DNA from 3 places in the Streptomyces sp. NPDC026538 genome. Region 1 is predicted to be linked to each of the others. Evidence: riboswitches for the same ligand, from Rfam matches in the RefSeq annotation. Region 1 holds a riboswitch; each other region holds the start of a gene.

The links. Region 1 has a riboswitch for cyclic di-AMP ahead of ACZ4N4_RS19905 (M23 family metallopeptidase). Riboswitches for the same ligand answer to the same signal wherever they lie in the genome.
Region 2: linked by a shared signal. The riboswitch ahead of ACZ4N4_RS40245 (transglycosylase family protein) and the one ahead of ACZ4N4_RS19905 (M23 family metallopeptidase) in region 1 are both predicted to bind cyclic di-AMP.
Region 3: linked by a shared signal. The riboswitch ahead of ACZ4N4_RS13185 (M23 family metallopeptidase) and the one ahead of ACZ4N4_RS19905 (M23 family metallopeptidase) in region 1 are both predicted to bind cyclic di-AMP.

Annotation. Positions count from the first base shown of each region.
Region 1 is NZ_JBVHQG010000004.1:638,623-644,500, reverse strand. It holds gene ACZ4N4_RS19910 (alpha-galactosidase) at 1-1,620, shown strand, start outside; cyclic di-AMP (ydaO/yuaA leader) riboswitch at 1,929-2,088, shown strand; gene ACZ4N4_RS19905 (M23 family metallopeptidase) at 2,093-3,040, shown strand; gene ACZ4N4_RS19900 (SGNH/GDSL hydrolase family protein) at 3,280-4,065, shown strand; gene ACZ4N4_RS19895 (TetR/AcrR family transcriptional regulator) at 4,110-4,712, opposite strand; gene ACZ4N4_RS19890 (GNAT family N-acetyltransferase) at 4,722-5,273, opposite strand; gene ACZ4N4_RS19885 (helix-turn-helix domain-containing protein) at 5,272-5,874, shown strand; gene ACZ4N4_RS19880 (MFS transporter) at 5,871-5,878, shown strand, end outside.
Region 2 is NZ_JBVHQG010000014.1:143,334-149,211, reverse strand. It holds gene ACZ4N4_RS40265 (Ppx/GppA phosphatase family protein) at 1-428, opposite strand, end outside; gene ACZ4N4_RS40260 (DUF501 domain-containing protein) at 574-1,092, opposite strand; gene ACZ4N4_RS40255 (FtsB family cell division protein) at 1,122-1,598, opposite strand; gene eno (phosphopyruvate hydratase) at 1,734-3,020, opposite strand; gene ACZ4N4_RS40245 (transglycosylase family protein) at 3,552-4,253, opposite strand; cyclic di-AMP (ydaO/yuaA leader) riboswitch at 4,257-4,428, opposite strand; gene ACZ4N4_RS40240 (transglycosylase family protein) at 4,628-5,644, opposite strand.
Region 3 is NZ_JBVHQG010000003.1:19,188-25,065, forward strand. It holds gene trmB (tRNA (guanosine(46)-N7)-methyltransferase TrmB) at 1-392, shown strand, start outside; gene ACZ4N4_RS13175 (PrsW family intramembrane metalloprotease) at 403-1,728, shown strand; gene ACZ4N4_RS13180 (aldo/keto reductase) at 1,733-2,704, opposite strand; gene ACZ4N4_RS13185 (M23 family metallopeptidase) at 2,860-3,897, opposite strand; cyclic di-AMP (ydaO/yuaA leader) riboswitch at 3,907-4,064, opposite strand; gene ACZ4N4_RS13190 (PP2C family protein-serine/threonine phosphatase) at 4,335-5,444, opposite strand; tRNA gene ACZ4N4_RS13195 (tRNA-Met) at 5,637-5,710, opposite strand; gene ACZ4N4_RS13200 (dihydrofolate reductase family protein) at 5,768-5,878, opposite strand, start outside.

The DNA of each region.
Region 1 (5,878 bases):
ACGCTCCCCGACCGCGAGGGCTGGCGCCTCTCCCAGCTGCACGGCCGCTGGGCCGCCGAGTCCCGCCTGACCCGCGCGCCCCTCACCTACGGCGAGAAGGTCATCGGCAGCCGCCGCGGCCACACCAGCCACCAGCACCTGCCCTGGGTCGCCCTCGACACCGACGCCACCGAGGAGCGCGGCGAGGTCTGGGGCTGCGCCCTCGGCTGGTCCGGCTCCTGGCGGATCGCCGTCGCCCAACTCCCGGACGCGCGCGTGCAGATCACCGGCGGCGCCGGCTACGACGACTCGGGCCTGCTGATGCTGGCCGAGGGCGAGTCGTACACCAGCCCGGTCTTCGCGGGCCTGTGGACCGACGGCGGCTTCGGCGGGGCCAGCCGGGCCTGGCACGCCTACCAGCGGGCGTACGTCATCCCGGACGCCGACCGGGACCGGCCGGTGCTGTTCAACTCCTGGGAGGCCACCACCTTCGACATCTCCGAGGAGCAGCAGGCCACCCTCGCCCGCCGGGCCGCCGCGATCGGTGTCGAGCTGTTCGTGGTCGACGACGGCTGGTTCGGCAAGCGCACCAGCGACCGCGCGGGCCTCGGCGACTGGACGCCCAACCCGGACCGCTTCCCCAAGGGCCTGGGGCCCCTCGCCGACTACGTACACGCCCTGGGCATGCAGTTCGGCATCTGGGTCGAGCCCGAGATGGTCAACGCGGACAGCGACCTGTACCGCGCGCACCCCGACTGGGTGCAGTACCAGCAGGGAAGAAAGCGGACGGAACTGCGCAATCAGCTCGTCCTCAACCTCGCCCGCGCGGACGTCCAGGAGTACCTCTGGCGGCAGCTCGACACCCTGCTGTCCAGCGCCCCGATCGACTACGTCAAGTGGGACTTCAACCGCTGCTTCACCGACGCGGGCTGGCCCGGTGAGCCCTACCCGCAGCGTCTGTGGGTCGACCACGTGCGCGGGCTGTACGCCCTGCTCGACCGGATCCGGGCGGCCCACCCGAACGTCGCCATCGAGTCCTGCTCCGGCGGTGGCGGCCGGATCGACCTCGGCATCATGAGCCGCACCGACGAGGTGTGGACCTCCGACAACACCGACCCGCTGGACCGGCTCGCCATCCAGCACGGCTTCAGCCAGATCCACCCGGCCCGGGTGATGTCCGCCTGGGTCACCGACAGCCCGAACCACCAGCTCAACGGTCGGGTCAGCAGCCTGCGGTTCCGCTTCGTCAGCTCCATGGCCGGGGCGCTCGGCGTCGGCGGCGACCTCTCGCGGTGGACCGAGGACGAGCTGGCCGAGGCCGGCCGCTGGGTGGAGCTCTACAAGGACATCCGGCCCCTGGTGCAGCGCGGCGACCAGTTCCGGCTGCGGCCGCCGACCGGCGGACTCAGCGCGGTGCAGTACACGCTCGGCGACGAGACCGTGGTCCTCGCCTGGCTCCAGGCGCAGAGCTACGGCGAGCCGATCCCGGCGCTGCGGCTGCGGGGGCTCGACCCGGCCGCGTCGTACGAATGCCGCGAAACGGGCGAAGTGCATCGCGGTGCCGTCCTGCTGCACCACGGGCTGCGTACGGAGTTGCGCGGTGACCTGGATGCGACGGTTATCCGGCTGCGTCGCATCTGAGCCTTCTGTCCGAATTGGTGCCTTCATTACAACTCGGTCTGGAATAAGGGGACGTGGCGTGACGTGCGTGAGGAGCGTCATATTCGTGACCGTCCGTCGCGCGTCATGTTCACGTAATTCCCCTGCCTTTCAGGAGAATTGGAAAAGCGCGTAAGGTCGGAATTCACGGAGGGTGACCGGGAATTCCCGTAACGGATCAAGCGAAACTCGGACAGACGGAACTTGGTGCTTGTTTACGTGCGTCCTACTCGCTTACGTTCGCCACGCATCCGGACGGAACGCCTAATCCTGCCGCCGCCCGGAGTCCCCACACACACTCACCCGTGCCCGGCAGGAGCGGGGGACCCACCAGGTATACCGCCTGTTCCGGTTCCCGGGACGGCTAGGGGTGTAGCCACGTCTTCCCGCGTGGCCGGGCAGCTCCAGCCCGAACCCGACAGCTCACCTCGCAGGCGCCGGAGAGGAATGCGTCATGCCCGCGAAGGGTAAGCACCGCCGCCCCAAGTCCCAGCGTTTCACCCGCTCGATGGCAGTCGCCGGAACCGGTGGCGCCGCGCTGGCCCTGCCGCTCATGGGGGCCACCGGCGCCCACGCGGCCACCTCGCAGCCCGTTTCCGAAAAGACCACGCAGTCGCTTCCGACCGTCGAGAAGACCGTCGTCCAGGATTCCGGCACCGCGAATTCCACGCGCCGCGTCTACACGGTGGTGCCCGGCGACTACCTTTCGAAGATCGCCCGGGATCACCACCTCGACGGCGGCTGGCACCGGCTCTACGCCGACAACCGGCAGGCGGTCGGCGACAACCCCTCGCTGATCCACCCCGGTCTCCGGCTCACGCTCGGCGGCCGCCACGCCGCGACGACGCACACCCCGAGCCCGGACTCCTCCCCGTCGCAGACGCGGTCCCACGCGCAGTCCTCCGCCCCCTCCTCGTCGTCGTCCTCGAACGCGTCCTCGAACGCGGCCTCGAACGCGGCCTCGTCCGCGGACGCGTCGACGACGACCGCCTCCGGTTTCGCCCTCCCGGTGACCGGTGGCACCGTCGGCACCGGCTACCACGTGGCCGGCAGCATGTGGTCCAGCGGCTACCACACCGGCGTCGACTTCGTCGTCCCGACCGGTACCCCGGTCAAGGCGGTCGGCGCGGGCACGGTCGTCACGGCCGGCTGGGGCGGCGCCTACGGCAACCAGGTCGTCATCAGGCTCGCCGACGGCTACTACGCGCAGTACGGCCACCTGTCCGCGCTCTCCGTCTCGGTCGGCCAGACCGTGACCGCGGGCCAGCAGGTCGGCCTCTCCGGTGCCACCGGCAACGTCACCGGCCCGCACCTCCACTTCGAGATCCGGACCACCCCCGACTACGGCTCCGACATCGACCCGGTCGGCTACCTCCGCTCCAAGGGCCTCGCCGTCGGCTGACCCGGAACCCCCACCGATCTGACACGCACTGCGAAGGCCGGACCCCCGATCCCCGGGTCCGGCCTTCGGGCGATCGACGCTTCAACGCCGCTGTTCGGAGGCTTATTCCTGGCTTGGTCGAGTATTTAGGCGTGTCTTATGTCACCGTTCGTCAACCCCTTATTACGGTCGCGTAGGTCACAGTCGAAGGTGAATCATGGTCCGACGTGGCAGACGATTCGAAGAGTGACAATGCATCAGTGATCGGGTCGTACGTGGCGGTGGGGGACAGCTTCACCGAGGGCGTGGGCGACCCAGGCCCCGACGGGGCGTTCGTCGGCTGGGCGGACCGGTTCGCGGTACTGCTGTCGGACCGGCGGCCCGAGGGCGACTTCGAGTACACCAACCTCGCGGTGCGCGGGAAACTGCTCGACCAGATCGTGGCGGACCAGGTGCCGCAGGCCCTGGAACTCGCCCCGGACCTGGTCTCCTTCTCCGCCGGCGGCAACGACATCATCCGCCCCGGCACCGACCCCGACGAGGTGGCCGAGCGGTTCGAGCGGGCCGTGGCCCAACTGACCGAGGCCGTCGGCACGGTTCTGGTGACCACCGGGTTCGACACCCGGGGCGTGCCCGTCCTCAAGCATCTGCGCGGCAAGATCGCCACCTACAACGGCCATGTCCGGGCCGTCGCCGACCGGTACGGCTGCCCGGTTCTCGACCTGTGGTCCCTGAAGACCGTGCAGGACCGGCGGGCCTGGGACGGCGACCGGTTGCACCTGTCTCCCGAAGGGCACACGCGGGTGGCGCTGCGGGCCGGTCAGGCGCTCGGCGTCGAGGTGCCGGCCGACCCGGACCAGCCGTGGCCGCCGTTGCCGCCCCGCGGCACCCTGGAGGTCCGCCGCGACGACGTGCACTGGGCCCGTGAGTACCTGGTGCCGTGGATCGGACGGCGGCTGCGCGGCGAGTCGTCGGGCGACCACGTGACGGCCAAGGGGACGCTCTCCCCGGACGACATCAGGATGCGGATCGCTTCCGTGGCCTGAGGCCATGGGGGCGGGTGAGGGGCGGCATCCTTGCGGGCCGCCCCTCACTGTTCCTCGGGCAGCCCCAGTTCGCGCGCCAGCGCCTCGTCGACCCACTCCTGCGCCCGGGAGCGCGACAGGGCGCCCGGGTACGAGGTGAGCTGGACGGCGAGCCCGTCGAGGAGGGCGGTCAGCCGCAGTGCCGAGGCCGTGGGGTCGGGGCACCGGAACTCACCGGCGGCCACCCCTTCGGCGATGACCTCGGCGAGCGCCGCCTTCCACTGCTGGTCCAGCTCCTTGGTGACCTCTCGCAGGGCGGGTTCGCGCAACGCCACCGCCCAGCCCTCGATCCACAGCCGCCAGCCCTTGGCCTGCCCGGTCGGGGCGTACCAGCGCACCGCCGTCCGCAGCCGGCGCGACGCCGACGTGCGGCGGCCCAGCAGCTTGCGCAGATGCGCCAGGTCGTCCTCGGCGGCGTAGGCGAAGGCAGCGGCGACCAGCTTCTCCTTCGTCGAGAAGTGGTACAGCACCAGCGCGTTGCTCACGCCGAGGGACGAGGCGACATCGGCGATCCGTACCGCCGCCACACCCCGCGCCTCGATCTGCTCGATGGCGGCCCGCAGCAGTTCCTCCCGCCGCTCGGCCACGCTCAACCGCACTCTCGCCACGCGGTCACCCTAATCGGTCGCACCCCCGCGCGTGTTGCCGTCCCGGTCCAGCGGCAGCCGCATGAGCGTGAGGTCCAGCCGGCGGCCGAACTTGACGCCCACCTCCCGGACCGTGCCGGCATGCTCGAAGCCGAACCGCCGGTGCAGCCGGACCGACGCGGTGTTCTCCGCCTCGATGCCGGCGATCATGACGTGGTGGCCGGCCTCCCGCGCCGCGGCGATGAGCGCGCCCAGCAGTGCCGAGCCGATGCCGAGCCCGTGCCGGTCCTCCCGTACGTAGACGGAGTCCTCCACCGTGTGCCGGTAGCCGTCCAGCTCGCGCCACGGGCCGTACACCGCGAAGCCGGCCACCTCGCCCGCCACTTCGGCCACGAACGCCGAGCCGCGCGCCAGATGGGCGGCCAGCCAGGCCGCACCCTCGGCGGGGGCCTGCGTGGTCTCGGTCCACAGCGCCGTCGAATGCTCGACCGCGTGGTTGCGGATCGCGCGGACGGCCTCCGCGTCAGCGGGGCGGGCCGGGCGGATCCGCACCTCCCCATCTCTCTCGTATATTGGATTCATGTCCAACATAGTAGATCCGCCGACGGACTCCCTGGTGGCGGGGATCGCCGCCCGTGTCCGCACCGAGCGGGAGCGCCGCCGCTGGACCCTGGCGCAGCTCGCGGACGCCTCCGGTGTCTCCCCGGCGATGATCAGCCGGATCGAACGCGGCGAGAGCAGCCCCACCGCCGTCGTCCTCGGCAAGCTGTCCGCGGCGTTCCAGCTGAGCGTCGCCTCCCTGCTGGCCCTCGCCGAAGGCGCGCAGGACACCACGGCCGACACCGCGGGAGTGCGGCGCGGCGCCGCCGCGGCCGAGTGGCGCGACCCCGGCACCGGCTACCGGCGCCGCCAGATCACCGGACCGCGGTTCCCGGCGGAGATCGCCGAGATCCGCCTGCCCGCCGGGGCCCGGGTGCCCTATCCGGCGGCCGCCTTCGCCTTCGTACGACAACTCGTCTGGGTCCTCGACGGCCGACTGACCTTCCACGACGGCGACACGGTCCATGAACTCGACGCCGGCGACACCGTCGAACTCGGCCCGCCGGCCGAGCGCGTCTTCGCCAACACCGGCGACGCCGAGTGCCGCTACGCCGTCGTCCTCACCCGCGACACACAGCCGTGAACCC
Region 2 (5,878 bases), on a different contig from region 1:
CCGCCGATGTCCACGACGAGGAAGGGCTTGGTGAGGTCGTCGCGGCCCGTCAGCTCCTTCGTCGCACCCGTGAAGGAGAACTCGGCCTCCTGGTCACCGCTGATGACCTCCGGCTCGACGCCGAGGATGTCCAGCACCCCGCGCACGAACTCGTCCCGGTTCTCGGCGTCCCGGGAGGCCGAGGTGGCCACGAACCGCAGCCGCTGCGCCCCGTACTCCTTGATGACGGCCGCGTACTCCCGGCAGGCGGCGAAGGTCCGCTCGAGCGCCTCCGGAGCGAGCCGCCCGGTCCGGTCGACCCCCTGCCCGAGCCGCACGATCACCATCCGCCGGTCCAGGTCGACGAGCTCCCCGGTCTCCGGGTCCGCGTCGGCGACGAGCAGCCGGATGGAGTTGGTACCGCAATCGATGGCGGCGACGCGGGTCATGGCTGGGTGTTCCTCACTCTGTACGTGACCTGGTGACGGACCGAGTCGGCTGGGGGGGGTGGGCGAAGGCCTCGGGGGGGTGGGCGAAGGCCTCGGGGGGGTGGGCGAAGGCCTCGGGGCCAGGAAGCGGGGCCTCCTGGGGGCGTCACTCGCCGGTGACCACGCAGGCGCCCTTGGCCCACCACTCGGGCAGCATGGCGATCGCCTCGTCGCCGAGCGGGTTCACGCCCGGCCCCGCCGCCAGCGAGTGCGCCACCAGCACGTGGAGGCACTTCACCCGGTCCGGCATCCCGCCGGCGCTCGGGAACCCCGTCAGCTCCTCGATCTCGTCCCGGCGCCGGACGTAGTCCTCGTGCGCGGCCCGGTACGCCGCCGCCAGCTCCGGATCGCTCTCCAGCCGCGCCGTCATCTCCTTCATCACGCCGTTGGCCTCCAGGGTGCCGATGGCGGACGCGGCCTTGGGGCACGTGAGGTAGTACAGCGTCGGGAACGGCGTGCCGTCCGGCAGCCGCGGCGCGGTCTCCACGACGTCCGGCTGCCCGCACGGGCACCGGTGCGCGATCGCCCGCAGCCCGCGCGGCGGCCGCCCGAGCTGCTGCTTGAAGGCCTCGACGTCGGCGTCGGTCGGCTCGGTGCGCGGGGTGGAGGGCGGAGGCGTTTGCATGACTGTGTTCTGTGTGGCTTTCTGTCGGTTCACTGGTCGGACGCGTCGGACTTGTCGACGCCGTCCCAGACGTTCGCGTACCAGGGGCGGTCGGCCGCGCCGAGGTAGGCGTGCGCCTGCCTGGCGGCAGCGGGGTCGATCACGATGTACCCCGTCTCCCCCGGCATCACGTAGTGCAGCCGCTGCCGGATCTGCTGCTCGGCGTACGCGTCGTCCTGCCACCGGGCCTTGACGTCCCGCAGCTGCTCGACCCGCTGCCGGGCCCGCTCCTGCTGGCGTTCCTGGTCGGCGATCTCGGCACGCTGGGAGACGTACTGCCGCATCGGATAGGCGAGCGCGACGATCATCGTGCACAGCACGATCGCGAGCAGCGCGGCGCGGCCGGTCAGCCGGGAGCGGCGGGCCTGCCGCTTGGTCTGGGAGCGGTAGACCCGGGCCGCCGTCTGCTCGCCGAGCAGCTTCAGCCTGGTCGCGGTGGAGAACCGGTCCCGGTCCTTCACGGCCATGTCCCCGCCTCCCGTTCACACGCGCGTACGTCCCCGCACACGGTACGGGACCGGTACGGGGACGTACGTACGACTGGCGCAGCCTTGACCCTTAACGGGTCAGCGACCCGTGACGGGTCAGCGACCCCTGACGGGTCAGCCCTTGAAGCGCGGGAACGCGCTGCGGCCGGCGTACACCGCGGCGTCGTCGAGGATCTCCTCGATGCGCAGCAGCTGGTTGTACTTGGCGACGCGCTCGGAGCGGGCCGGGGCGCCGGTCTTGATCTGGCCGCAGTTGGTGGCGACGGCGAGGTCGGCGATGGTGACGTCCTCGGTCTCACCGGAGCGGTGGGACATCATGCACTTGAAGCCGTTGCGCTGGGCCAGCTCGACGGCGTCCAGGGTCTCGGTGAGCGAGCCGATCTGGTTCACCTTGACGAGCAGGGCGTTGGCGGCGCCGTCCTCGATGCCGCGGGCCAGGCGCTCCGGGTTGGTGACGAAGAGGTCGTCGCCGACGATCTGGACCTTGTCACCGAGCTTGTCGGTGAGGACCTTCCAGCCGGCCCAGTCGTCCTCGAACAGCGGGTCCTCGATGGAGACCAGCGGGTAGGAGGCGACGAGCTCCTCGTAGTACTCGGTCATCTCGGCGGCCGAGCGGGACTTGCCCTCGAACTCGTACTTGCCGTCCTTGTAGAACTCGGACGCGGCAACGTCGAGCGCGAGCGCGATCTGCTCGCCCGGGACGTAGCCGGCCTGCTTGACGGCCTCGAGGATGAGGTCGAGCGCGGCGCGGTTGGACTCCAGGTTCGGGGCGAAGCCGCCCTCGTCGCCGAGGCCGGTGGACAGGCCCTTGCTCTTCAGGACCTTCTTCAGGGTGTGGTAGACCTCGGCACCCCAGCGCAGCGCCTCGGAGAAGGACTCCGCGCCGATCGGGGCGATCATGAACTCCTGGATGTCCACGTTGGAGTCCGCGTGCGAGCCGCCGTTGAGGATGTTCATCATCGGCACCGGCAGCAGGTGCGCGTTGGGGCCGCCCAGGTAGCGGAACAGCGGCAGGTCGCTGGCCTCGGAGGCGGCGTGGGCGACGGCGAGGGAGACGCCGAGGATGGCGTTGGCGCCGAGCGAGCCCTTGTTGTCGGTGGCGTCCAGGTCGAACATCGCCTGGTCGATCAGGCGCTGCTCGGTGGCGTCGTAGCCGACCAGCTCCGGGCCGATCTGCTCGATCACGGCGAGGACGGCCTTCTCGACACCCTTGCCGAGGTAGCGGTTGGGGTCGCCGTCACGGAGCTCGATGGCCTCGAAGGCGCCGGTGGAGGCGCCGGACGGGACGGCGGCACGACCCGTGCTGCCGTCGTCGAGGCCGACCTCGACCTCGACCGTGGGGTTGCCTCGGGAGTCCAGGATTTCCCGGGCTACGACGACGTCGATGGACGGCACGAGCATCTCCTTCTTGGGATGTGACGCTGGTTGTGCGGGCGCACGCGGGCCTTGTCGGCCCTTGCTCAGCCTTGCGACTAGAGCCTAACCGCCCCGGGCCCGACAATCGGCCGACCGACCGGCCCGTGGACACACAGACGGTACTCATTGTTCATGTGCGGAACAAAGGGGGGTCCGATGAAGAACGGAAGAAGAGCGGGTCAAGAGGAAGACCGCGGGAGGACGGCGCGCGGACGGCGAGGACCGCGCCACGTGGACGGCGAGGACCGCGCGGGGGCTCGCGAGGGACGGCGAGGAGCGCGCGAGGACCGCGCGAGGACGGCGCGGACGGCGCGGAGCTCGCGAGGGACGGCGCGGACGGCGCCGAGCTCGCGCGGGACGGCAAAGAGAAACCCCGCCCCGGTGCGTACGGGGGAGAACGCACCGGAACGGGGGCTCGTGGGGGACGGGGGTGACCCTCACGCGGTCTCCACTATGGGGACCACGGCTGTGCGGGCGCTGTGATTCAGCTGGCGCCCTCGTATTACTTCGGGCGCCTTACTTCAGGTGCAGCTGCTGGCCCGGGTAGATGAAGTCGGCGTCGTCGACGATGTCCTTGTTCAGCTTGAACAGCGCCTGCCAGCCGCCCTTGACCTTGTGCTTCTCGGCGATGGAGCTGAGCGTGTCGCCCTTGACGACCTTGTACTCGCCGTCGCCCTTCTTGACCTTCTTGCCGGTCGGGGTGGTGACGGTCTTCTTGGCGGCCGGACGCTCGGCGGAGCGGGAGGCGGCCTGGGTGTCGGTCGTACGGCTGCTCGTGCCGCTGTTCGCCGAGTTGGAGGAGGAAGAGGACGACGAGGAGGAGCTGGTGCTGCCGCCGGAGTAGGCGGCGCCGGACAGGCCCGTGCCGCAGACCGGCCAGGCGCCCTTGCCCTGCGCGGCGAGGACCTTCTCGGCGATCTCGATCTGCTGCGCCTTGGTGGCCTGGTTGGCCTGCGCGGCGTACTGCGTGCCGCCGTACGCGGCCCAGGTGGAGGCGGAGAACTGCAGACCGCCGTAGTAGCCGTTGCCGGTGTTGATGGCCCAGTTGCCGCCGGACTCGCACTGGGCGACGGTGTCCCACTCGGAGGCGGTGGCGGCGGAGGCGGTGCCGGAGGCCATCAGCGGAGCGGCGATGGCGACACCGGTGACGCCGGCGAGCGCGGCGGCACGGGTGGCCCTGGACGGACGACGGTGCTTGCCCTTGCCGGAAAACAGCATGAAGGATCCCCTCACCGACGCCTGCGAGGTGAGCTGTCGGGTTCGGGCCGGTTGAGTTGCCCGGCCGCGCACCTCACGGTGCGCGGCTTCACCCCGAGCCGGACACGGCAGTCTCAACTACCGGTCCCGGCACTTACCTTGGGTCCCCCGCTCCTGCCTACGGCGCTTGACGCGACGACTGTTCCCGGGCAGCCGCTGGCAGGACTCGGCGTTGCGACGGCCGGGGCTCGTGGTGACGAGCGGCCTTGACCGTAAACAGACGATCAGGTGAATTTCAAAGATGATCAGGGCTTCTGAGACTCATCCCACACTTTCACCAAACCGGACATTTAACTTCGAAGTAGGGCGGCCGGAAGGTCCAACTCCCGCTACTTTTAGTCCGTTTCGCTGCTGAGTTTCAGGGTCTGACCGGGGGCGATGTCGTTCGGGTCGGCACCGATGTCCGCCTTGTTCGCGACATAGAGCGCATGCCATCCGCCGTCGAGGTCAAGGGAGTCGGCGATGGAGGCGAGGGTGTCGCCGTCCCGGACGGTGTAGGTGCCGGCGTCCCGGGAGGCGTGACGGCCGGAAGAAGTCACACTCTGACCGCTTGTCACGCTTTCGTCCGCCGAGCCGCCGCGATGCTTGCCGCCGCTGCTGACGGCCCCCGTGTCGACCAGATCCCAGGAACTGCCCGTCTGCCACGAATTGTCCGAGTCATCGGCTTCGGGCACGACGGGATTCTCGCCCGCCTTCGAGGCACTGGACCCCTTGGATCCCGACTTGTCCGCCTTCGTGGAGTCGGCAGGGGTGCCCTTGCCGGAGTCGTCACTCGCACTCGGGGACGGGGTGACGGAGCCGGAGTCCGTGGCGCCCGAGGCATCCGACGAGGAGTCGGACGAGCCGGAATTCGATGAACCGGAGGAATCCGAAGAACCAGATGAAGAGGATGAATCCGACAGCCCGGAGGACGAGTCGGAGGAGCCGGACGAGTCGTCCGATCCACCGAGGCCGGTGTCGACGTTCACCGAGGCGTCGTCCGAGGAGAGCCCGGCGATCAGGGCGCAGGTCCGCCAGGGCTTGGTGCCCTGGTCGGCGAGGATCTTCTCGGCGACGGAGATCTGCTGCGAACGGCTCGCCTGGTCCGGCGTGGCGGCGTACTCCTGGCCGCCGTACTCGTCCCAGTCGTCCTGGGACATCTGCAGGCCGCCGTAGTAGCCGGTGCCGGCGTCCATGCTCCAGGAGCCGCCGCTCTCGCACTCGGCCACCCTGTCCCAGGTGTTGCCGTCGGCCGCGTTGGCGCTCGCCGCACCCAGGAGCGGGATGGCGATGGCCGAGCCGGTCACGCCGGCCGCGACGAGGAGAGCCGGAGCCTGACGGGGGCGACGGTGACGACCGTTCCCGGAGAGCATGCGGAAACCTTTCGAGCGACAGCGGTGACCGGCGCGGCGGGTCCCGCCGGGGCGCCGCACTTGATGGGTGAACGTATAGGCAGACGATCACTTGTCACAAGTTAATGCCGCGTAGATCACGTGAAGATCACAGAGTTGAACGCTGGTCATCTTTACGGGTGGAGGGCCTGGTGGAGGGCCAAGTGGGGGGTGGCGGGTGGGGTGGTGGGTGGGTTGGCGGGTGGGTTGGCGGGT
Region 3 (5,878 bases), on a different contig from region 1:
TGCTCCGGGAGATGCTCACGCCGGACTCGCTGGACGGGCTGCGGGTGTACTTCCCGGACCCGTGGCCCAAGAAGCGGCACCACAAGCGGCGGCTGATCCAGCCCGAGTTCCTCGACCTCGCCGCGACCCGGCTCAGGCCGGGGGCGATCGTGCACTGCGCGACGGACTGGGAGCCGTACGCCGAGCAGATGCTCGAAGTGCTCGACGCGCACCCGGCGTTCGAGAACACCCGGGCCGAGGGCGGTTTCGCGGCGCGTCCCCCGTACCGGCCGTTGACCCGTTTCGAGGGGCAGGGGCTGGACAAGGGACACGTGGTGAACGATCTGCTCTTCCGTCGCGTACAGCATCCGGTGCAGCAGGGCGATCAGCACCGACCGGAGTCACCTCGTTAGGGTCGATGCCGTGGCCACCTTTCCGCCGCCGTACCCGCCGTATCCGTCGCACCCCCCGGACCCCACCGGTGCCGGGCTGCGGCATCCCCGCTGGTGGCAGCGGCGCTGGGTGCGGTACGGGGCGCTGAGCACGCTGCTCGCCCTCTCCGGCCTGGTCATCCTCGCGCTGGTGCGGGAGCAGACGGGCACGGAGGGCTTCCTGGTCGGGCTCGGGCTCGCGGTGCTGCCCGTGCCGCTGCTGATAGCCGCGTTCCGCTGGCTCGACCGGGTCCAGCCCGGGCCCTGGCGGAACCTGCTGTTCGCGTTCGCCTGGGGGGCGTGTGCGGCCGCGCTGATAGCGATCGTCGCCAACAGCTTCGCGACCCGCTGGATAGCGACGGCGACCGCGGACCCGAGCAGCGCGGACACGCTCGGGGCGACCGTGATAGCGCCGATCGTCGAGGAGTCCGCCAAGGGCGCGGCCGTTCTCCTGGTCTTCCTGTTCCGCAGACGGGACTTCACCGGGATCGTCGACGGGGTGGTGATAGCCGGGATCACCGCCACCGGCTTCGCGTTCACCGAGAACATCCTCTACCTGGGTACGGCCTTCGGGACCGACCGGCTGACCGGCGGCACCGGCATCGCCTCCGTCACCGCCGCGACGTTCTTCGTGCGCATCGTCATGTCCCCCTTCGCGCACCCCCTGTTCACCGTCCTCACCGGCATCGGGTTCGGCATCGCCGCGTTCTCCGGGGAACGGCAGCGGATGCGGCGGGTGCTCGTGCCGGTCGCCGGGCTGCTGCTCGCGATGAGCATGCACGCGTTCTGGAACGGCTCGTCGACGTTCGGGCAGTACGGGTTCTTCGCCGTGTACGGCATGTTCATGGTGCCGGCGTTCGGGCTGCTGACCTGGCTGGCGGTCTGGACCCGGCAGCGGGAGCTGCGGACCGTGCGGGAGGAGCTGCCGGCGTATGTGTACGCCGGGTGGCTGGGGACGGCCGAGCCGTTCGTGCTCGGCTCGATGCGGGCGCGGCAGATGGCCCGGGAGTACGCCGCCTACCACTTCGGCAAGCCGGCGGGGCGAGCGGTCGCCGAGTACGAGGCGTACGCGACGACGCTCGCCCTGCTGCGCCGCCGGGGGCGGCGGGGGCGGGCGGGCGCCGACTTCGTGGTGCGGGAGCGGGAGCTGCTGACGGAGCTGTGGAGCCGGCGCGAGCTGGTCCGCCCCGCCCTGGACTACGCGGCCCGCACGGCCGCACCGAACGGCTGGCCGGGGTACCCACCGGCGGCCTGGGCGGGGCCGGGCTGGTACGGCCCGCCGGTGCCGTACCCGGCCGCCAACCCGTACCGGAGTTAGTGCGTCAGGCGGAAGCCGCCGTCAGCCGTGTCAGTTCCTGCTCCGTCAGCTCCAGGTCCGCCACTCCCAGCAGCGCCGGGAGCTGTGCCACCGTGCGGGCCGAGGCGATGGGGGCGGTGACGGTGGGCTGGGCTGCCAGCCAGGCCAGGGCGACCGTGGGGACCGGGGCGGAGTGGGCCTCGGCGATCTCGTCGAGGGCGGTGAGCACCTTCTGGCCCCGCTCGGTCTCCAGGTACTGGGCGGCGCGGCCCGCGCGGGGGCTGTCGACCGTCGTGCCGGGGCGGTACTTGCCGGTGAGGAAGCCGGCGGCCAGGGAGAAGTACGGGACCGCCGCGAGGCCGGTGCGGGAGGCCAGCTCCTGGAGGGACCCCTCGTAGGTGTCGCGGGAGACCAGGTTGTAGTGGGGCTGGAGGGCGACGTACCGGGCGAGGCCCTCGCGGTCGGAGAAGTCCAGGGACTCCTGGAGCCGCTCGGCGGTGATGTTGGACGCGGCGATGTGCCGGACCTTGCCCGCCCGCACCAGTTCGTCCAGCGCGCCGATGATCTCCTCGACCGGGATCTCGGGCTTGTCGAAGTGCGTGTAGTACAGGTCGATGTAGTCGGTGCCCAGGCGGCGCAGGGACGCGTCGGCGGCGGCCTTGATGTTGGCGCCCGACAGACCCGGGTAATTGGGGTGCTGGCTGACCTTCGTCGCGATCACCACGTCGTCGCGGTTGCCGCGTGCCTTGACCCACTCGCCGATGACGGTCTCGGACTCGCCGCCCTTGTGGCCCTCGATCCAGGCCGAGTACGAGTCGGCGGTGTCCACGAAGTTGCCGCCCGCTGCCGTGTACGCGTCGAGGACGGCGAAGGAGGTGGCCTCGTCGGCGGTCCAGCCGAAGACGTTGCCGCCGAGGCAGAGCGGGAAGACCTCCAGATCGGAGGCGCCGAGCTTGCGGAGGGAACGGGAAGCGGAAGAAGCGGGAGAAGGGGTCATGCCTCAGTTCAACATCGGCCGCCTGCGGACCGATGCCGCCGAAACGCGAAGTTCTCGTAAAAGCGGAAGACCCTGGCCGGCCCCCGGGCACACCAGACCGGCAGCCCTGACGTCGGGGGGTTGTCGTCAGGGCCGCCGGGGATCCGTAGGGTCCGTCAGGGGTTGAGGCCCTTGCCGCGCAGCCAGGTCATCGGGTCGATGCCGGTGGCCTGACCGCCGGGGTGGACCTCCAGGTGGAGGTGCGGGCCGGTGACGTTGCCGGTGGCGCCGACGCGGCCGATGACATCGCCGGTGGCGACCTTCTGGCCGACCTTGACGCCGATCGAGGACTGGTGGCAGAACCACAGCTCGGTGCCGTCGTCCAGGGTGATGATCGTGCGGTAGCCGTACGATCCGGCCCAGCCGGCCTCCGTGACGGTGCCGCTGTGCACGGCCTTGATCAGCGTGCCGGTGGGGGCGGCGAAGTCGAGGCCGGTGTGGTAGCCGGAGGCCCACATGGAGCCGGCCTGCCCGAAGGTGCCGGTGATCGTGTAGGAGACGACCGGCAGCGTGTACTGCTTGGCCAGCGCGGCGAGCCGCTTCTGCTCGGCCTGCGCCTTCTCGGCGGCCTGCGCCTGCTCCTTGGCGTCGGCGGCCTTGGCGGCCGCGGCCTTCTCCGCCTTGGCCTCCGCGTCGGAGACCGCCTTGTCGGCGGCGGCCACGGCCTTGGCGGTGGCCTTGACGTCGAGCTGGGTCTGCTGCTGCTCGGCCTGGGCGATGATCCGGCTGCGCAGCGCCTCACCGGCGTCGGGGGAGGAGTCGTCGGCGTCGGTGGCGGCCGTCGTGGTGACACTGCTGAGGGCGGTCTGGGTGGCGTGGTGGCCACCGCCCTCGCCGAGCAGGGAGTCGACGGAGGACGGCAGGTCGGGCAGCGAGATGGAGACCGGCGGCTTGCCGGTGTTGGCGCTGGCCATGCCGCCCGCGCCGACGGCGGCGATGACGCCGACGCCGAGGACCGTGGAGCTGCGGGCGAGGCCGCCGCCGCGCTGCTTGGCGACCCGGTGCCGGCCGCGTACCGGGGCGAGGGACTCCTCGGTGGGGTTCCACTCCTCCCAGGGGCCCTCGTCGGTGCGGTAGCCGCCATAGCCGTAGGTCTCGGGTTGACGCTGGCTGGGCACGAACGGGGCTGTCGGGGCAGGCCGGTTGGACGCCACGCGGGCGCACTCCTTTCCTTCCGCCGCCTACCGGGTTAGCTGACGGGTTCGGAGCAGGAAGGTCTCCTACGCGCGTATACCGGCCGATCTCTGCCGGCGGCAGCCGTGCGATTCACCCCAAGGTGGTGGTTCCCCGGTTCCCTTGCGGGATTCGGCGCGTGCGCACGGAGCCGTCGCGGGTGACGGCTGGGACGACCGCGCTGCGTTATCGAACGTTAATAGACCCGGCTGTCAGATTCCAAGCTGTTCGCCTTGATCATTAAGCTTTCAAAGCATGGACTTACCTGCCACGAACGGCCGAAAACGGTCGAGTTGACCATGCGCACTGTTCGGCTCAGGAGTCACACGCGTTTTGATGGTGACTCAGCCGTTACGCGGAGGGCGGTCGCCCGTGCACCGAGGGTGACGATCCCCAGTACGGGGCCCGGCCACCGCGCTCAGGGCCGCCGTACCGCGAGCAGCGCCATGTCGTCCGTCATGCCGCCGCCGGTGTGCCGGCGCACCTCGGCCGCGAGCCGGGCCAGCAGCGGGCCGGGGGCGGTGCCGACCCGGCCGGTCAGCCGCCGCTCGGGGTCGTAGAACCGGCCGTGCGCGTCCCGCGCCTCGGAGAGGCCGTCAGTGAACAGCAGCAGCGTGGCCCCGCTCGGGAACGCGTGCTCGGCGGCCCGGTCCGGCCAGGCCCCCAACTCGCCCATCCCCAGCGGCAGCGCGGCCTCGGGCACCCGTACCGGGCTCACCCTGCCGTCGCCGTACAGCAGCAGGGGCGGCGGATGGCCGCGGTTGACGACCCGGACCGTGCCCTCGCCGTGCCGGAGTTCGGCGAGCACGGCGGTGGTGAACCCCTCGAACGCGTCGACGCCGCCACGCCGGACACCCTCGCGGTCCAGCGCCCGCTCCAGCCGCCCCGCCACCGCCTCCAGCGTCGCCTCCTGCTCGGCGGCCTCCCGGAACGCGCCGATCACCACGGCTACGGCGGCGACCGCGCCCATGCCCTTGCCGCGGACGTCGCCGACGACCAGCCGCACGCCGTACGGGGTGTCCTGGACGGCGTACAGGTCGCCCCCGATGAAGGCGCCCTCCTGGGCCGCCTCGTAGCGGGCGGCGATCTCGAAGCCGCCGATCCACTGGGCGGGCTCGGGCAGCACCGCCCGCTGGGCGGTCTCCGCGATCTCGCGGGCGGAGGCGAGGCGCTGGTCGCCGAGGCGGACCACCCGGTTGATGCCGGCGGCGAGGGCGGCGACGGTGACCACGGTGAGGACTTCGGTGGCCATGCCGACGTCGGGGTTCAAGGTGTGGCGGGCGTGCACGGCATAGGCGGCGAGGAAGGACGCGAGGCCGGTCAGGACGGTGGCGCGGAGGGAGGAGAGGGGCGCGGCGATCAGCGGGGCGGCCGTGAAGAAGGGGACCGGTGTGAAGGCCCGCGGGGTGAGGAGGTCGTAGCAGACGCCGGCCGCGATCAGCAGGACGGGCAGGAAGCGGGCCAGGGTGCGGACGGCTGCGGCCCCGTCCTCCTGCGCCTGTCCAGAGCCCACGGCACGACTCCCCATATGTCCCAGGTGTCCAATATATGTCCGTCCAGATTTGCGGCTGCGAGCGAGCAGCGGCGAGTGGTGTGGACCGGGCGGATGAGTACGGACGGGTGTGATGAGGAACACGCAGAGGGAGACACGGAGGAACACGTGCCGGTATACGACTCAGGGCCGGAATCCTTGTTCTTGGATTCCGGCCCTGGTCTTCAGTAGCGGGGACAGGATTTGAACCTGCGACCTCTGGGTTATGAGCCCAGCGAGCTACCGAGCTGCTCCACCCCGCGTCGGTGAAACCAGCATACGCCATCGGAAGAGCTCGAGTCACACGGGTTACGGAGAGGTCAACCCAGCAGGTGCGCGTTCGGTGCTTTCGCCAGCCCCTCGTACGCGCCCAGCACCAGCACCGCCACCCCCGCCTCCCGCAGCATCCCCGTCCCGTCGGCCGCCTCGAC